Regions from separate parts of the Streptomyces sp. NPDC000075 genome, predicted to be linked through region 2. Evidence: riboswitches for the same ligand, from Rfam matches in the RefSeq annotation. Region 2 holds a riboswitch; the other holds the start of a gene.
What was found. A riboswitch is a leader RNA that binds a small molecule or an ion and turns the genes downstream of it on or off. The one in region 2 is predicted to bind ZMP and ZTP.
Positions count from the first base shown of each region.

Region 1 (12,352 bases), on a different contig from region 2:
GGTGTGTGGTCACACCGGCTGGTCGGGTCGGTGTGCTCGCATCGGGTGCTGCCGCCTCAGTGTGGCGGCAGCACCCCCTCGGCCGCCAGGGGCCTCGGCCGGTCAGTGCTTGGCGGGCACGAACCCGATGCGCTCGTAGGCCTGCGCCAGGGTCTCGGCGGCGACCGCCCGGGCCTTCTCCGCGCCCTTGGCCAGCACGGCGTCCAGGGTCTCCGGGTCGTCCAGGAACTCCTGCGTGCGCTGCTTGAAGGGTGTGACGAAGTCGACCATCACGCCGGCCAGGTCGGTCTTGAGCGCGCCGTAGCCCTTGCCCTCGTACGCCGCCTCCAGCGCGGGGATCGACTCGCCCGTGAGGGTGGAGTAGATCGTGAGCAGGTTGCTGACGCCGGGCTTGTTCTCGGCGTCGAAGCGGATCTCCGCCTCGGTGTCGGTGACCGCGCTCTTGATCTTCTTCTCGGTGGCCTTCGGCTCGTCGAGGAGGCTGATCAGGCCCTTCGGGGAGGACGCGGACTTCGACATCTTGATCGAGGGGTCCTGGAGGTCGTAGATCTTCGCGACCTCCTTGACGATGTGCGCGGCGGGGAGGGTGAAGGTCTGGCCGTAGCGGTGGTTGAACCGCTCGGCGAGGTCGCGGGTCAGCTCCACGTGCTGGCGCTGGTCCTCACCGACGGGGACGGCGTTCGCCTGGTAGAGCAGGATGTCGGCGACCTGGAGGATCGGGTAGGTGAACAGGCCGACGCTGGCGCTGTTGACCCCGCCCTTGGCGGACTTGTCCTTGAACTGGGTCATCCGGCTGGCCTCGCCGAAGCCGGTGATGCAGTTCATGACCCAGGCCAGCTGCGCGTGCTCCGGGACGTGGCTCTGGATGAAGAGCGTGCAGCGCTCGGGGTCCAGACCGGCGGCGAGGAGCTGCGCGGCGGAGAGGCGGGTGTTCGCGCGGAGGTCCTTCGGATCCTGCGGCATGGTGATCGCGTGCAGGTCGACGACCATGTAGAACGCGTCGTGCGTCTCCTGGAGGGCGACGTACTGGCGGATCGCTCCGAGGTAGTTCCCGAGGTGGAACGAGCCGGAGGTGGGCTGGATGCCGGAGAGCGCGCGAGGACGATCAGAAGCCATGCCGCCATTCTCTCAGGTACCGGCCGGCTCCCCGCCCCGCCCTTCACCCGTTCTCCGGAGGGTCCGCCCCCGGACCCCCGCGCCTCGAACGCCGGCGGGGCTGGAATCGCCCCGCCGGCGTTCGAGGGAGGGACTACGCGACCGGGAGGCCCGGGGCCGGGTAGGCGGACAGGAGGTCGGAGACCTCCGCGCGGATGACGGCCAGGGCCGGCTCGTCACCCTTCGCGGCGGCGTCCACCGCGCGGGAGATCCAGTCGGCGACCACCGGCATGTGCTCGGCCGACAGGCCGCGGGACGTCAGCGACGGCGTACCGATCCGGATCCCCGACGGGTCGAACGGCTTGCGCGGGTCGAACGGCACCGTGTTGTAGTTGACGACGATCCCCGCCCGGTCCAGCGCCTTCGCCGCGACCTTCCCCGGCACCCCCCGCGAGGTCAGGTCCATCAGGATCAGGTGGTTGTCCGTGCCTCCCGAGACGAGGTCGAAGCCCCGCTCCAGCAGCGCCGCCGCCAGTGCCTTCGCGTTGGCGACGACCGCGTGCGCGTACGCCGTGAAGGCCGGCTGGGCCGCCTCGTGCAGGGCGACGGCGATACCGGCCGTCGTCTGGTTGTGGGGACCGCCCTGCAGGCCGGGGAAGACCGCCTTGTCGATGGCCTTCGCGTGCTCCTCCTTGCACATCAGCATCGCGCCGCGCGGGCCGCGCAGGGTCTTGTGGGTGGTCGTGGAGACCACGTCCGCGTACGGGACCGGCGAGGGGTGGGCCCCGCCCGCGATCAGGCCCGCGATGTGCGCGACGTCCGCGACGAGGACCGAGCCCGCCTCCTCCGCGATCGACGCGAACGCCTCGAAGTCGATCGTGCGGGGCAGCGCCGTGCCGCCGCAGAACAGGATCTTCGGCCGCTCCGCCAGCGCGAGGTCGCGCACCGCGTCGTAGTCGATCAGGCCGTCCTCGGCGCGCACGCCGTACTGGACGCCGCGGAACCAGGAGCCCGTCGCCGAGACGCCCCAGCCGTGCGTCAGGTGCCCGCCCATCGGCAGGGCCATGCCCATCACGGTGTCGCCGGGCTTGGCGAAGGCCAGGTAGACGGCCAGGTTGGCCGGGGAGCCGGAGTACGGCTGGACGTTCGCGTGCTCCACCCCGAACAGGCCCTTGGCCCGCTCGACGGCGAGGGCCTCGACGCGGTCGATGTTCTGCTGGCCCTCGTAGTAGCGGCGGCCCGGGTAGCCCTCGCTGTACTTGTTCTGGAGCACCGTCCCGGAGGCCTCCAGGACGGCGGCGGAGACGTAGTTCTCGCTGGGGATCAGGCGCAGGGTCTCGGCCTGGAGGGTCTCCTCGGCGGAGACGAGCGCGGCGAGGTCGGGGTCGGTGGCGAGCAGGGCGGGCTGGCGGTGCGCGGTCATCGCGGCTCCTCCGGGGTCGATGTCAGGTCTCGTCCCCGCGAGGCCCAGGCGAGCGGCCCTGTGTGCGGTACTCCGCGCACGACTCCCCCGGAGTTGGTTCCCCGTACGCCAGTCGCCGTGCGTACCGAACACCTTAGCGGGCGCGGCGACCGGGAGGTTTCCGCGTCCGCGATCCGAGCGACGATACAAAGGACGCCACCCATGTCACCCGCGTCACCGGCAGACGGACGATCGGAGACCCCGTGTCGAGAACAGCTGATGCCATTCGCTCCGCCGACGAGCACAGCGCGCACAACTACCACCCCCTCCCGGTCGTCGTGGCCTCGGCGGAGGGCGCGTGGATGACCGACGTGGAGGGGCGGCGCTACCTCGACATGCTCGCCGGTTACTCGGCCCTCAACTTCGGCCACGGAAACCGGCGTCTGATCGACGCGGCCAAGGCCCAGCTGGAACGGGTCACCCTGACCTCCCGCGCCTTCCACCACGACCGCTTCGCCGCGTTCTGCACCGAACTCGCCGCGCTCTGCGGCAAGGAGACGGTGCTGCCCATGAACACGGGCGCGGAGGCCGTGGAGACGGCGGTGAAGACGGCCCGCAAGTGGGGGTACGAGGTCAAGGGCGTCCCGGACGGGCAGGCCAAGATCGTGGTCGCGGCCGACAACTTCCACGGCCGGACGACGACCATCGTCAGCTTCTCCACCGACCACGACGCCCGCGACCACTTCGGCCCCTACACGCCGGGCTTCGAGATCGTCCCGTACGGGGACCTCACCGCGCTCTCCCACGCCGTCACCGCCAACACCGTCGCCGTCCTGCTGGAGCCGATCCAGGGCGAGGCGGGCGTGCTGGTCCCGCCGCCCGGGTACCTGGCCGGCGTGCGGGAGCTGACGCGCGAGCGGAACGTGCTGTTCATGGCGGACGAGATCCAGTCGGGCCTGGGCCGCACCGGGAAGACCTTCGCCTGCGAGCACGAGGGCGTCGTCCCGGACGTGTACGTGCTGGGGAAGGCGCTCGGCGGCGGTGTGGTGCCGGTGTCGGCCGTGGTCGCCGACCGCGACGTGCTCGGGGTGTTCCGGCCCGGCGAGCACGGCTCCACCTTCGGCGGGAACCCGCTCGCCTGCGCCGTCGCGCTGGAGGTGATCGCGATGCTGCGCACCGGCGAGTACCAGCAGCGCGCCACCGAACTCGGCGACCACCTGCACCGCGAGCTGAACCTGCTCGTCGGCGGCGGTGCGGTGACCGCGGTGCGCGGGCGCGGGCTGTGGGCGGGCGTCGACGTCGACCCGGCGCGCGGCACCGGCCGGGAGGTCTCGGAGAGGCTGATGGCGCGCGGGGTGCTGGTGAAGGACACGCACGGGTCGACGATCCGGATCGCACCGCCGCTGGTGATCTCCAAGGAGGACCTGGACTGGGGCCTGGAGCAGCTGCGGGCGGTCCTCGCCGGCTGACGGGGGCGGGGGTGCCCGGCCGGGCACCCCCGGGAGTCAGAGGATGACGTGGGGCAGGAAGCGGGCGTACTCGTCGGTGACCGGGCCCGCCGATTCGCGGATGCCGAGTCCGGCCGCCTCCTCCTCGACCACCCAGGCGCCCAGGACCACGCGGTTGCCGTCGAAGTCGGGCAGCGGGGCCAGCGCCTGGAAGACGTACGTCTCCCCCTCGGCCGGTACGAAGGGCTCGCCGCCCGGCTCGTGGAGGGTGACCCCGGCGCCCTCGCGGCCCAGCAGGGGCTTGGCGGCGTACCCGCCGTCGCCGGCCAGCTCGCGGGGGCCGTCGAGGTAGGCGGGCAGCAGGTTCGGGTGTTCGGGGAAGAGCTCCCACAGGATCGCCAGCAGGGCCTTGTTGGCCAGCAGCATCTTCCACAGCGGCTCGATCCAGGCGGTGGTGCCGGTCCCGCCGCCGTGGTCGTAGGTGGCGAGGACGTGCGGTCCGAACTCGTCGTCGACCAGCCACTCCCACGGGTAGAGCTTGAAGCAGCCGCGGATGAAGCGGAGCTTCTCGTCCACGAACCGGCCCGAGAGGCCGTCCCAGCCGATGGTCTCCACGGACAGGGCGTGGGTCTCCAGGCCGGCCTGCTCGGCGGTCTCCTGGAGGTAGGCGACCGTCATCAGGTCCTCGCCCAGCTCGTCCGTCTCGGAGTGCGCGAAGTGCAGCGGCCCGGGCGGCAGCAGCTCGGCCTGCCGGCGCCAGGCCTCGACGAGCCGCTCGTGCAGGGAGTTCCACTGGTCGGCGCCCGGGAAGCGCTCCTCCATCCAGAACCACTGCGGGCTCGCCGCCTCCACCAGGGAGGTGGGGGTGTCGGCGTTGTACTCCAGCAGCTTGGCGGGGCTGCCGGAACCGTCGTAGCGCAGGTCGAAGCGGCCGTAGAGGGAGGGCTGTTCGGCGCGCCGCCGCCAGGACTCGGCGATGAGCGCGGCGACCTTCGGGTCGGTGATGCCGAGGTCGGCGAAGCGGTCGTGCTCGACGATGTGGGCGGCCGCGGCCAGGCACATGGCGTGCAGTTCCTCGACGACGTTCTCCAGCGCCTCGACCTCGGGGAGGGAGAAGGAGTAGTACGCGCTCTCGTCCCAGTAGGGGCGCAGGCTGTCGTCCGGGAAGCGGGTGAGGGGGTAGATCAGGCCCTGCTCCTCGACGGTCTTCTGCCAGTCGGGGCGGGGTTCGATGGTGTGGCGCTCCATGCGGGTCAGCCTCCGGAGGAGCCGGAGTGGCTGCCGCCGCCGATGCCGCCGCGGGTGACGGCCGACTTGTCGAAGCTGCCGCCGGACACCTTGCCGTTGCTGACGGTGCCGCCGTAGTAGTACGCGCCGCGGCCGCCGCTCTTGCACTCCTTGGAGTTGAGGTGGTCCAGCGTGGAGCGGGACGCACAGCGCTTGTCGGGCTCGTCGCTGCTGCCGCAGGCCACGAGGGTGGCGGCGAGCAGGCCCATGCCGCCGAGGGCGACCGCGCCGGAGCGCATGCGTCGTCGGGTGGTGTCGCTGGTGTCCATGGTGTTCCGCTCCCCCTGGGTGGCGTGGGTTCCCGACAGAGTAGAGCGGGGGCTTCCGGGGAGGGAATCCGGCCACCGTCACACCCATGTCACGGTGAGGGGCCTAGAGTCGGTTTCGTGCTGATCGGAATGGTTTGCGCGCTGGGCGCGGCGGTGTGTTTCGGTACGGCCTCGGTCCTCCAGGCGGTGGCCGCCCGGGCGGCGGCGCGGCCGGGGGCGGCGGGCTCGGGGGTGGACGCCGCGCTGTTCCTGCGGGCGGTGCGGCAGTGGCGGTACGTGGCGGGGCTGGGGCTGGACGCGGTCGGCTTCGTGCTCCAGATCATCGCCCTGCGGCACGTCCCCATCTACGCGGTGGGGGCCGCGCTGGCCGCGAGCCTGGCGGTGACGGCGGTGGTCGCGGCGCGGCTGCTGGGGGTGCGGCTGTCGCGGCTGGAGTGGGGTGCGGTGGCGGTGGTGTGCGCGGGGCTGCTGATGCTGGGGCTGGCCTCCGGTGAGGAGGGCGACCAGGCCGGAACCCTCGCGCTGAAGCTGGGGCTGCTGGCGGTGGCGGGGCTGGTGCTGCTGGTGGGGGCGGTGGCGGGGAGGCTGCCGGACGGCTCGCGCGCGCTGGTGCTCGGCCTGGCGGCCGGCACCGGCTTCGGGGTGGTGGAGGTGGCCGTGCGCCTCATCGACACCTTCTCCCTGCGGGAGTTGCGCAACCCGGCGCTGTACGCGCTGCTGCTGGGCGGGGCGGCGGCGTTCCTGCTGCTGACCTCCGCGTTGCAGCGGGGCTCGGTGACGGCGGCGACGGCCGGGCTGGTCCTGGGCGAGACGGTCGGCCCGGCGGCGGTGGGGGTGGCGTGGCTCGGGGACCGTACGCGGGAGGGGCTGACCTGGCTGGCGGTCCTCGGCTTCGCGGTGGCCGTGGCCGGCGCCCTCGCCCTGTCCCGCTTCGGCGAACCGAAGGCTCCGCCGGCCTGACCCGGTGCCGCTGCGCGGGGCCGTCTCCCCGCCCCGCCCTTCACCCGTTCTCCGGGGCTCCGCCCCAGACCCCGCGCCTCAAACGCCGGCGGGGCTGGAATTTCGCTGCGCGAAATCCAGCCCGCACGGCGTTTGCGCGCACCGGGCGCGGGCGCCGAGCCGTGCGAGCGACGCGTCAAGAAGGAAGCGTGGCCGTCAGGGCCGCCAGTGTGGGCGCCCACGCGCTGTCCGTCGGGGTGCCGTACCCGAGCACCAGCGCCTCCCGCACCGGCATCTCCGTCTCCGGATGCCGGTACCGCGCCAGGCCCTCCACCGCCAGCCCCTGCCAGGCCGCGGCCTGGACGATCGACCGCTCCGACCCCTCCGGCAGGTCCAGCACGACGTGCAGCCCCGCCGCGATGCCGGAGACGGGGAACCCGCCGCCCAGCGCGGCCACCAGCTCGTCCCGCCGCCGCCGGTACCGCAGCCGCATCGCCCGTACGTGCCGGTCGTACGCCCCCGACCTGATGAACTCCGCCAGCGTCAGCTGGTCCAGGCCGCTCGACGTCCACTCGGCCGGGCCCTTCGCCGCCAGCACCTCCTCCAGCAGGTCCGGCGGGACCACCATCCAGCCCATCCGCAGCGCCGGGGCCAGGGACTTGCTCGCGGTGCCGAGGTAGACGACCCGGTCCGGGTCCAGGCCCTGGAGCGCGCCGACCGGCTGGCGGTCGTAGCGGAACTCCCCGTCGTAGTCGTCCTCCAGGATCAGGCCGCCGGTGGTCCGCGCCCAGTCCACCGCCGCCGCCCGCCGTTCGGGGGTGAGGGCCGCTCCGGTGGGGAACTGGTGCGCCGGGGTCAGCAGCACCGCGCCCGCCCGGGGCCCGAGGCCGGCCAGGTCGGGGGTGCGGGCCCCGGCCTCGTCCACCCACAGCGGACGGGTCCGCAGCCCGGCCCCGGTGAGCAGGTCGCGGTGCAGGTCGAGGCTGAGGCCCTCCACGGCCATCTCCCGTACCCGGCGCGCCCGCAGCACCCTCGCGAGCAGCCGCACGGCGTGCACGAAGCCGGCGCACAGCACGATCCGGTCCGGGTCCGCGTACACCCCGCGGGCCCGCGCCAGGTATCCGGCGAGCGCCTCGCGCAGTTCGATCCGGCCGCGTGCGTCGGAGTAGCCGAAGGCCTCGTTCGGGGCGTCGGTCAGGGCCCGCCGGGCCGCCGCCAGCCAGCCGGCGCGCGGGAAGGCGCCGACGTCCGGGGAGCCGGGCACCAGGCTGTACGCGGGGGCTCGCCGCACCGGGCGGCGGACCCGCGCCGCCGGGCCGGGGGCGCGGCGCGGCCGGGCCCGTTCGGCGACGCGGGTGCCGGAGCCCTGGCGGGCCGTCAGCCAGCCCTCGGCGACGAGTTCGGCGTACGCCTCCGCGACGGTGTTGCGGGCGATCCCCAGGTCGGCGGCGAAGGTCCGGGAGGACGGCAGCCGGGTGCCGGGGGCCAGCCGGCCGTTGCGCGCGGCCTCCCGCAGCGACTCCGTCAGGGCGGCCCGCAGACCGCGCTCCCCGGCCGCGACCGCCGAGAGGTCCAGGTGCAGGTCGGCGCCGTAAGTGGCCCACGAGTCCGTCATGGATATGGACCATATCCGCGGTCCGTCCGCTCCGTACGGTGGACCCATGAGCAACGACACGAAGACCACGGAACTCGCCGCCGAGCACACGCCCCGCATGCAGCTGTTCAAGCTGGCCCCGGAGGCCTACAAGGCCGCCGTCGCGCTGGACATCGCCACGCAGAAGGGCCTGGACCCGGTCATCGCCGAGCTGGTCAAGATCCGTGCCTCGCAGATCAACCACTGCGCGTTCTGCCTGGACATGCACACCAAGGACGCCCTCGCGGCGGGCGAGAGCGTCGAGCGGATCGTCCAGCTCAGCGCCTGGGAGGAGTCGCGGCACTTCTACACGGAGAAGGAGCTGGCGGCGATCGAGCTGACCGAGGCCATCACCGTCCTGACGGACGGGTTCGTCCCGGACGAGGTGTACGAGAAGGCGGCCGAGCACTTCGAGGAGGCCGAGCTGGCCCAGCTGATCACGGCCATCGCCATGATCAACATGTGGAACCGGTTCGCCGTCACCACCCGGCTGTCCCCGGGGCACTACACCCCGGGGTCGCTCAAGCGCTGATCCCTCACTCCGGCCGGAAGGACTCCAGGGCCGCCGTCAGGTTGGCCCGGGTCGTCGCGGCGTCGGCGGCCGGCCCGGCGGCCAGCAGGGCCCACCGGTTGCCGTCCGGGGTGGTGACGATCCGCTCCATGCCCCGGCGGCGGCCGTGGGACTCCGCGCTGTCGTACTCGTACACCAGCTCGCAGGAGGAGCCCGCTACGGGGTCGATGGACACCTGCCGGTAGGCGGGGGTCCCGCCGCTCAGCCGGTCGGAGGACATCCGCAGCAGCTCGCAGGAGCCGGTGGAGGCGGGCTCGGTGATCCGGAAGATCTGGAGCAGGGCGCTGCGGTCCCCGCCGGGCGGACGGTAGAAGGCCCCGTTGCCCTGTTCGTCGCGGCTGGCCCCCCAGCCGTCGGGGACGGCCACCGAGAACCCGGCCTCGTTGTGCACCACCGTGTGGCCGGGGTCCGCCGAGGGGCTCGGGGAGCCGCTGGGCGCGGGAGCGCCGGACGGGGTGCCCGTGACGGGTGCGGACGGCCATGGGGTCGTGGGGGCCGGAGCCGTACGGGTGGCCGGCGGGCGGGCGTCGACGGCGGGGCCGTCCTTGGCCCCGAGCAGCACCCACGCCGCGACGGCGCCCCCGCCGACGACCGCCGCGACCACCCCGACCAGCAGCGGGATACGCCACTGGCCCCGCCCGGGCGGGGGCGGGGGCGGCTGCGGGGGCGGCACCGGCGGCGGGCCCCAGTTCTGCGGCGGGAGCGGCGGCAGCCCCGCCTCGGGGCCGGGCGTCGCGGACCACCCCTCCCCGACGGGGCGCTCGTACCAGGCGGGCCCGCCGCCTGATCCGGGCCCGGCGGCGTCCGGACCCGGGGGCGCCTGGGCGGCGTCCGGGCCGAGGGCCACGGGGCCGACCGGCTCCACGGGGTGCTCCGGCGCAGGCGCGGGCTGCCCGGGGCCTGCGGGCGCGGGCGGCCACTCCGGGGGCGCGGGCGGCCGCGCGGGGACGGGCGGGACCACCCCCCGGACGGGGTACTCCGGACCCTCCGGCTCGGCCGGACCCTCCGGCTCGGCGGCCGGGCGTTCCGGCTCGGCGGCCGGGCGTTCCGGCTCGGCAGGGCGTTCCGGCTCGGCCGGGCCCTGCGCCCCAGCCGGGCGTTCCGGCTCGGCGGCCGGTTCCGGGTCGGCCTCCGGGCTTGCCGGGTCGGCCGTTGGCCGGGGTGGTCTCGGGCCCCATTCCCAGCGCTGCGTCCCCGGGTTCCACCAGGTGTCGTCGGACGAGGGCACCGTTCAGCCCCCCAGCGAGGCGAGCAGGCCGCCCAGTGCCGTCGCCGCGCTCACCGTCTCCACCAGCGGAGCCCACCGGACCAGGGCCGCGCGCAGCCGGGCGGGCAGGCCGGGCCCGATCTCCCCGGTCTCCTCCAGCTCCGCCACCGCCCCGTCGAGCTCCGCGTCGAGCTCACCGCGCTCGGTGCTGCGCGGCAGCCGGACGAGTGCGGCGCGCAGTTCGCGTACCGCCTCCAGCAGTTCCCCGGCGTCCGGCACGCGCTCCCGCGCACCGTCGCCGCCCTGCCGGACGGTGTTGGTGTTGTTGCTGCCGCCGATGCTGAAGGCGCTGCCGCTGACGTCGCCGATGCGGACCGAGCGCTCCTCGCCGTCACTTGCCACCGCTGCTCCCCTTGTCGCTCGTACCGCCCCCGGCGGTGTTCTGATGGCCGGTGCCGCCGACGCTGAACGCGCTGTCGCTCACCGACTGGATGAAGACGGCACCCTCGGCCACATGGACCGCGCGCTGCGCGAACTCCTCCGTGTGCCAGCCCGCTTCGTGCAGGGCGACGGTAACCCCGCCCACCACCCGGTCCTGAATGGTTTTCAGATACCGGTCGAGGTCCATCAGCTGGAACAGCGAACCGTCCTCCGCCGCCCCGATCTCCCGGACCGACAGCCGCGGCCCTTCCGGGAGGAGGCCGTCGTGGTGCCCGGTGACCGTCCGCCACCAGGTGGTGAACGCCCGCAGCAGGACGGCCGAGGCGTTCCAGAAGGAGGCCGGGGCGGCGGCGAGGCCCTCGACCGCCTTGCCGTACCAGGCGCTGTTCAGGTGGCGCCGCGCGTCGGCGTCGGCGTTCTGGAAGAGGGTGCGGACGGGCAGCAGCACGTGCGGGGCCACCTCCAGCATCATCATCCCGCCCTGCGTGTGGACCCGTACGAACACGGTCACGACGAGGTTCTCGTCCCAGCCGCCGACCCGGATGCGCAGGAAGTGCCTGCGCCGCTCCCCGCCCTCCTCGACGGCTCCGAGGCGGTGCCCGGTGAACTGCTCGCGGGCCAGCCGGGTCATGTCCCGGTGCGGGAGGCCGGTGGGCGGGAGGAACACGCACTCGTCGAGGACCAGCTCGCGCAGCCGGTCCCGTACGTCGGCCTGGGCACGCGCCGAGCCGTGCGGGGAGGGCACGCGCAGGGCCTGGAGCAGCGGCACGATGCGGCGCACGATGTCGGCGTTGGTGACGGGGTGCGGCTCGCGGCCGGCCCCGAGGTCCTCGCGGGGGCGCAGCTCGACGGACAGCTGCCAGGCCCGGTACCCGCCGCCCGCCCCGGTGAAGGGCCCGTTGACGTCGTACAGGATCAGCGGGTCGTGCTGCTCGGCGAGGATGCGCTCGCGGACCCGGGCGAAGCGGGGGTTCTGCGTGGCGGGGTCGGCCGCGCGGTCGGCGTAGGCGCGCGGGTCGAGCTCCCTGGAGATGATCCGGGCGATGTGCACGCGGCGGAGTACGAGCAGGACGACGATCCCCGCGAACACGAGGAGGGTCAGCCACAGGAAGAGGGGCGAGGAGTCGCCGGGGGCCCCGGAGCCGCCGCCGGGGCCGAACCCGCCCGCGCCGCCGAAGTCGTCGAAGCCGCCGGAGCCGCCGAACCCGCCCGGCCCGCCGGACCGGCCGGAACCGTCGGACCCCACCCAGCCGCCGAAGGCGTACCGCAGGAGCTGGCCCAGCTCGCCGCCGTCGGTCCAGGCCTCCCAGAACAGGAACAGGGTGACGGCCAGCCCCACCCAGCCCAGCACCCGGGGCAGCATCGACAGGAAGCGCATCCAGGGGTCCGGCCGGTCGCGGAGCCAGTTGGCGAAGCCCAGCAGCAGGAACGGGACGAGCAGCAGGGTGATCAGCCCGCTGGTCAGCGGGATGCCGACCAGCCAGGCGGCGATGATCCCGCCGGCCCAGGCGAGCTCGACGCGCCGGGCGCGCAGGGCGTGGGCCAGGACCCGGGTGGCGTCGAATCCGTACGAGGGGGCGGCGATCCGCTCCTCGTGGACGTACAGCTCGTCGATGACCCGGTCGCGGTAGGTGCCGTCGAGGTAGGTGCCCGCGCACAGGAGGCGGCCCGCCTCGCTGAGGGAGGGATGGACCGGTGGGCGGCCGTCGCGCGGGTCCGCCGGGGTGTCGCCGCCGGACTGAGGGGGAATCAGGGGGTCGGTCACCGGGCGACCTTATGTACCCCCTACATGAACCGACAGGCCGATTCACGCCAAAACGCCCCGGCCTGGTTTGGCCGGGGCGTAAGGGTGTTCGTACTGATCAGGCGAAGGGGTGAACCCCCCGATCAGTACGGGTGGATCAGATCAGGCCGAGCTCGCGGACCGCGTCGCGCTCCTCGACGAGCTCCGCCACGGACGCGTCGATGCGCTTGCGGGAGAACTCGTTGATGTCCAGGCCCTGGACGATCTCGTACTTGCCGTCCTTGCAGGTGACGGGGAAGGAGGAGATCAGGCCCTC
Region 1 covers NZ_JBEPFL010000005.1:1,709-14,060, reverse strand. Annotated here, with positions in the region: gene trpS (tryptophan--tRNA ligase) at 103-1,116, opposite strand; gene glyA (serine hydroxymethyltransferase) at 1,250-2,518, opposite strand; ZMP/ZTP riboswitch at 2,554-2,644, opposite strand; gene rocD (ornithine--oxo-acid transaminase) at 2,761-3,966, shown strand; gene ABT403_RS07715 (glutathionylspermidine synthase family protein) at 4,003-5,193, opposite strand; gene ABT403_RS07710 (hypothetical protein) at 5,199-5,501, opposite strand; gene ABT403_RS07705 (DMT family protein) at 5,631-6,461, shown strand; gene pdxR (MocR-like pyridoxine biosynthesis transcription factor PdxR) at 6,637-8,055, opposite strand; gene ABT403_RS07695 (carboxymuconolactone decarboxylase family protein) at 8,102-8,605, shown strand; gene ABT403_RS07690 (serine/threonine kinase C-terminal domain-containing protein) at 8,610-9,509, opposite strand; gene ABT403_RS07685 (hypothetical protein) at 9,876-10,253, opposite strand; gene ABT403_RS07680 (AbeC-like domain-containing protein) at 10,243-12,057, opposite strand; gene ABT403_RS07675 (malate dehydrogenase) at 12,194-12,352, opposite strand, start outside.
Region 1: linked by a shared signal. The riboswitch ahead of glyA (serine hydroxymethyltransferase) and the one ahead of ABT403_RS38410 (bifunctional 5,10-methylenetetrahydrofolate dehydrogenase/5,10-methenyltetrahydrofolate cyclohydrolase) in region 2 are both predicted to bind ZMP and ZTP.

Region 2 (6,000 bases):
CCGGGCCGTGTGCGCGCTGCTGGGGGTGGGCTGCCTGCTGACGTTCCTGGCGGCGCCGCCCTCGCTGGCGGCGGTCAACGAGATCACCGGCGTCGCCAACTTCGCCGCCCCGCTCGTGTACGGCGTCCTGACCGCCTTCTCGGGGGCCTCGGTGGTGCTGATCCTGCACTGGTCGGGGGGTCCGGCGGCGAGCCTGCGGCGGGCGACCCTGCTGACGGTGGGGGCCTTCGCCGCGGTGACCGCGGCGATCGCGGTGCTGTTCGCGGTCGGGGACGCGCCGGTGGAGCGGCTGCGGGACCTGGACACGTACTACGCGAACACGCCCTGGCTGCGCGAGATGATCGTCTGCTACCTGCTGGCGCACACGGTCGGCAGCACCGCGCTGAGCGTGCTGTCGCTGAAGTGGATGCTGCGCGTGGACCCGGCGCTGCGGCCGCTGCGCACGGGGCTGGCACTGATCATGCTCGGCGGGGTGCTGGACCTCGGGTACCTCGTCGCGAAGTGGGCGGCCGTCGGTGCCCGCTGGGCGGGCCGCGACTGGGACGGCCTGTCCACGTACGTGGCCCCGCCGCTGGCGTCGGCGGCGGCGCTGATGGTGGGGTGCGGGTTCGTGGTGCCGGTGGTCGGCGGGTCCCCGGTCTGGCGGGACCTGAGCCAGTACCGGCGGCTGCGGCCGCTGTGGAAGGCGCTGCGCGGGTTCGCGTCCCGCAGTGTGACGACGGTGCCGCTGACCTGGTGGTCTCCGCCGGGGATCCGGCTGGTGCACCGCGAGTCGGTGATCGCCGACGGGCTGCTGGCCCTGGCCAGCTGGTGCGATCCGGCCGTGCGCCGGGCGGCTCTGGGGGCGGCGCGGCTCCAGGGGCTGGACGCGGCCGAGGCGGCGGTGGTGGCGGACGCGGCGATGCTCGCCGCCGCCTGCCGGGGCCGGGCGGCCGCCGAGCGGGCGGGCGGGGCCGGGGTGGGTCCGGCCGATCCGGCCGCCGCGGACCCGCTGGGCAGCCGGCCGCTGGCCGCCCTCGCGCGCGCGTTCCGCACCTCCCCCGTCGTGGCGGCCGCCCGCCGGGGGACCCTCGCAGCGGACCCGGGAAGCGGCGGGCGCCCCGGGCCTTAGGCTCCGGGGCGCTCGCCGTACGGGTCCGGACGCTCGCCGTACGCGGAGGGGTCAGAGGTCCGCGAGGTCCAGGCCGGCCTGGGCGGCCGCGGCGTGGACGGTCTGCTCCAGCAGGACCGCGATGGTCATCGGGCCGACGCCGCCGGGCACCGGGGTGATCAGCGAGGCGCGGGCCGCGGCCGACTCGAAGTGGACGTCGCCGACGTTGCCCTCGTTGTAGCCGGCGTCCAGGACGACGGCGCCCTCCTTGATGTCCTCGCCCCGGATGAACTCGGCCTTCCCGACGGCGGCGACCAGCACGTCCGCCTGGCGGACGATCGAGGAGAGGTCCTTGGTGCGGGAGTGGCAGTAGGTGACGGTGGCGTTCTGCTCCAGCAGCAGCATCCCGGCGGGCTTGCCCAGGATCGCACTGCGGCCGACCACCACGGCGTGCTTGCCGGTGAGGTCCACCTCGTACGCGGCGAGCAGGCGCATGATGCCGCCGGGGGTGCAGGAGACGAAGCCGGGCAGGCCGAAGCCCATGGCGGCGAAGGAGTGCATGGTGACCCCGTCGACGTCCTTGCCGGGGGCGATGGCCTCGAAGGCGGCCCGCTCGTCGATGTGGTGCGGGACCGGGTGCTGGAGCAGGATGCCGCTGATCTCGGGGTCCTCGGAGAGGGCCGTGATCGTGGCGACGAGCTCCTCCGTGGTGGTCCCGGCCGGCAGGGCCACGTGGCGGGAGGTGATGCCGGCCTTGGCGCAACGGTTCTGCTTCATGCGCACGTACGTGACGGATGCGGGGTCCTCGCCGACCAGGACGGTGGCCAGGCAGGGCGCGGTGCCGGTGCGCTCGGTGATCTTCGCCGCGAGGGAGGCGGTCTCCTCGGAGATGCGGCGGGCGAGGGCGGTGCCGTCCATGAGCTGGGCGGTGCCGGTGGCGGTGGGGGCAGTCGTCACGGGGTCTCCTGAACGTCGCTGCGGATCACGGATCGCGGATCGCCCAGGCGCGCGGCAGACGGCGTACGGGGAGGTGCGTACGCCGGGCCGCTCCCCGGTGGTGATCCACCCGAACGCCAGTCACGGCCCTGCTCCCACTGTAGTCGACCCGTCCGGCCCGGTTATCCGGTGGATGACCGGCGCCCGGGCTGGGACGATCGAGACATGACGCGCACTTTCGACCATCTCGTCGCCGAGGCGGAATCCGTCTCGGTGGACGGCTGGGACTTCTCCTGGCTCGACGGCCGGGCCACCGAGCAGCGCCCCTCCTGGGGGTACCAGCGGCTGCTGGGCGAGCGCCTGGCCCGGGTCCGCTCCGCGCTGGACGTCCAGACCGGCGGCGGCGAGGTCCTGGCGGGGGCCGGCCCGCTGCCGCCGCTGACGGCGGCCACCGAGTCCTGGCCGCCGAACATCGAGAAGGCGACCCGGCTGCTGCACCCGCTGGGCGCCGTGGTGGTCGCCGACGCCGACGAGCCGCCGCTGCCCTTCGGCGACAACGCCTTCGAGCTGGTGGCCAGCCGGCACCCGGTGACCATCTGGTGGGAGGAGATCGCCCGGGTGCTGACCCCGGGCGGCACGTACTTCTCGCAGCAGGTCGGCCCGGCGAGCGTCTTCGAGCTCGTCGAGTACTTCCTCGGCCCGCAGCCGGAGGAGGTCCGGCGCTCCCGGCACCCCGACGACGCCGCGGCCGACGCCGGGAAGGCGGGCCTGGAGGTGGTCGACCTGCGCTCCGAGCGGCTGCGTACGGAGTTCCACGACATCGGAGCCGTGATCTACTTCTTGAGGAAGGTGATCTGGATGGTGCCGGGCTTCACGGTCGGGCGGTACCGGGACCGGCTGCGCGAGCTCCACGAACGGATCGAGCGCGACGGCCCGTTCGTCGCGCACACCGCCCGGTTCCTCATCGAGGCCCGCAAACCGGGCTGATGCGGGGGCGTGCGTACGAGGCGAATCCGGCACCGGTCCGGCGCGGACGCGACCGCGCGGGATCGGTTGCCCGGACACAGCGTGGCGCAGGTCACTCAATTCAGCGCGTAACGAATCGACTCGGGCAGGCGATGAACCGACAGGTGTCCTCGCGCGGCCCCGGAATACAGCCCCCCTGGGGACTGTTTCCCGAGTCCGCGCGATGATTCCCGCCCACCCCCTATCTGTTCGCAACGAGAGGCTCCTTGTGTCGCTCAGCCCGTCCCGTACGTTCCCTCCGGAGATCGCCGAATCGGAGGCCCTCGTCGCGCTCGTCGAGCGCGGCCGCGAGCAGGGTCACATCAACGGTGACGATGTGCGCCGGGCCTTCGAGGCCGGCCGCATCCCGGTGGACCAGTGGAAGCGGGTCCTGCGCAGCCTGAACCAGGTCCTGGACGAGGAGGGTGTCGCCCTCCACGTCAGCGCCGCCCCCGCCACGAAGGCCGCTGCCAAGAAGCCCCGCAAGGCAGCCGCCGCCCCGGCCCGCACCGTGACGAAGAAGGCGGCCGCCGCGCCGCGCCCCATCGGCGCGCGCAAGGCCTCGGCCGCCGCCGCCCCGGCCACCGCCGCGGCGATATCCGCTCCGTCGGCCGCCGCCGCGGAGGAGGTGTCGGCCGAGGCCGCCGCCGAGCCCAAGAAGCGCACGGTCAAGAAGACCGCGGCCAAGAAGGCCACGGCCACCAAGAAGACCGCCGCGAAGAAGACCACCGCCAAGGACGCCGACGACGCCGAGAACCCGGTCGTCGAGGGCGAGGACTGGGCGGTCGAGGACCTCGCCGACGAGACCGAGGAAGAGGCCCCCAAGGCCGGCGGCCAGGGCTTCGTGCTGTCCGACGAGGACGAGGACGACGCCCCGGCGCAGACCGTCATGGTGGCCGGCGCCACCGCCGACCCGGTCAAGGACTACCTCAAGCTCATCGGAAAGGTGCCGCTGCTCAACGCCGAGCAGGAGGTCGAGCTCGCCAAGCGCATCGAGGCGGGTCTCTTCTCCGAGTACAAGCTCGAAGAGGAGGAGGACCACAAGCCCGCGTTCAAGCGCGAGCTGGAGATCCTCGTCGAGGACGGCCGCCGTGCCAAGAACCACCTGCTGGAGGCCAACCTCCGCCTCGTGGTCTCCCTGGCCAAGCGCTACACCGGCCGCGGCATGCTCTTCCTGGACCTGATCCAGGAGGGCAACGTCGGCCTGATCCGCGCCGTGGAGAAGTTCGACTACACCAAGGGCTTCAAGTTCTCCACGTACGCGACCTGGTGGATCCGGCAGGCGATCACGCGTGCCATGGCCGACCAGTCGCGCACCATCCGCATCCCCGTGCACATGGTCGAGATCATCAACAAGCTCGCCCGCGTGCAGCGCCAGATGCTCCAGGACCTGGGCCGCGAGCCCACCCCGGAGGAGCTGGGCAAGGAACTCGACATGACCCCGGAGAAGGTCATCGAGGTCCAGAAGTACGGCCGCGAGCCGATCTCCCTGCACACCCCCCTGGGTGAGGAGGGCGACAGCGAGTTCGGTGACCTCATCGAGGACTCCGAGGCGGTCGTGCCCGCGGACGCGGTGTCCTTCACCTTCCTCCAGGAGCAGCTCCAGTCGATCCTGGGCACGCTCTCCGAGCGCGAGGCGGGCGTGGTCTCCATGCGCTACGGCCTCAACGACGGCCAGCCGAAGACGCTGGACGAGATCGGCCGCGTGTACGGGGTGACCCGTGAGCGCATCCGCCAGATCGAGTCCAAGACGATGTCGAAGCTGCGCCACCCGTCGCGCTCCCAGGTGCTGCGCGACTACCTGGACTGATCCCCGGGGACGCACGAAAGCGGAGGCCCGCGCCGTTCGGCGCGGGCCTCCGCGTTTTCCGCGTCGTGGGCGGTGCCGGTCAGGCGGCCGTGCGGGCGTGGCGGGCCTTGCGGGCGGACATCAGGGCGTAGACCAGGACGCCCGCGAAGAGGAACAGCACGCCCTGGTAGACGGCCGCGTACCCGGAACCGGCGACCAGCCACATCGAGAAGGCGAAGGCCACGCCGGCGAGGACGCCGTCCCGGACCAGCTGTCCGCGCCGGACCCGCTCCGGCCGGCCCGAGGCCAGGAAGTACAGCTGGGCCGCGGTGGAGAGCAGGTAGGGGACGGTCGCGGTGAAGGTGGTGATCAGCACCAGCGCCTCGAAGACGGCCGCGGAGCCCGCCGTGTAGTTGTAGACGGTCAGGGCGGAGGCCAGCGCGGCCGTGACGAGGACGCCGGCCACCGGGACCCCGCGCCGCTTCTTCTCGAAGACCTTCGGGAAGAGCCCGTCCTTGGCGGCCGCGTACGGGGTCTGCGCGCCGAGCAGCGTCCAGCCGTTGAGGGCGCCGACCATCGAGATCACGGCCGCGGCGGCGACCAGGGTGCCGCCCCAGGTCGCGCCGGCCCCTCCCCCGGCGGAAAGCATGGTGTCCACGGCGTCGGCGAAGGGCGCCTGGGAGGTGACCAGCTTGTCGTGGGCGACCAGGCCGAAGACGGAGAGGGTGCCGAGCAGGTAGACGACGGCGGCGCCGAGGGTGCCGAGGACGGTGGCCCGGCCGACGTTGCGGGCGGGGTCGCGGACCTCGCCCGCGCTGACGGCGGCGGACTCGACGCCGATGTAGCTGAAGAGCAGGATCGCGGCGGACGCGGAGACCGCCCCGACCGGGCTCTGGCCGGTGGCCTGGAACGGGCCGAGGTTGGCCGGGTCGAAGAAGAACAGCCCGCCGACGGCGACGAGCAGCAGCGGGACCAGCTTCAGGACGGTCGCGACCACCTGGACCACGCCCACGTAGCGGGTGCCGGCCAGGTTGGAGAGGGCCGGCAGCCACTGGACTGCGAGGGCGGCCAGGCACATCGACCACTTGTGCTCCCCCACCGCCGGGAAGAGCACCGCGAGGTAGCCGACGGACGCCACCGCGAGGGCGGCGTTGGAGACCCAGGCGGTCATCCAGTAGCT
Region 2 covers NZ_JBEPFL010000067.1:163-6,162, forward strand. Annotated here, with positions in the region: gene ABT403_RS38405 (DUF6545 domain-containing protein) at 1-1,111, shown strand, start outside; gene ABT403_RS38410 (bifunctional 5,10-methylenetetrahydrofolate dehydrogenase/5,10-methenyltetrahydrofolate cyclohydrolase) at 1,163-2,008, opposite strand; ZMP/ZTP riboswitch at 2,082-2,181, opposite strand; gene ABT403_RS38415 (methyltransferase domain-containing protein) at 2,252-3,013, shown strand; gene ABT403_RS38420 (RNA polymerase sigma factor) at 3,261-4,841, shown strand; gene ABT403_RS38425 (amino acid permease) at 4,921-6,000, opposite strand, start outside.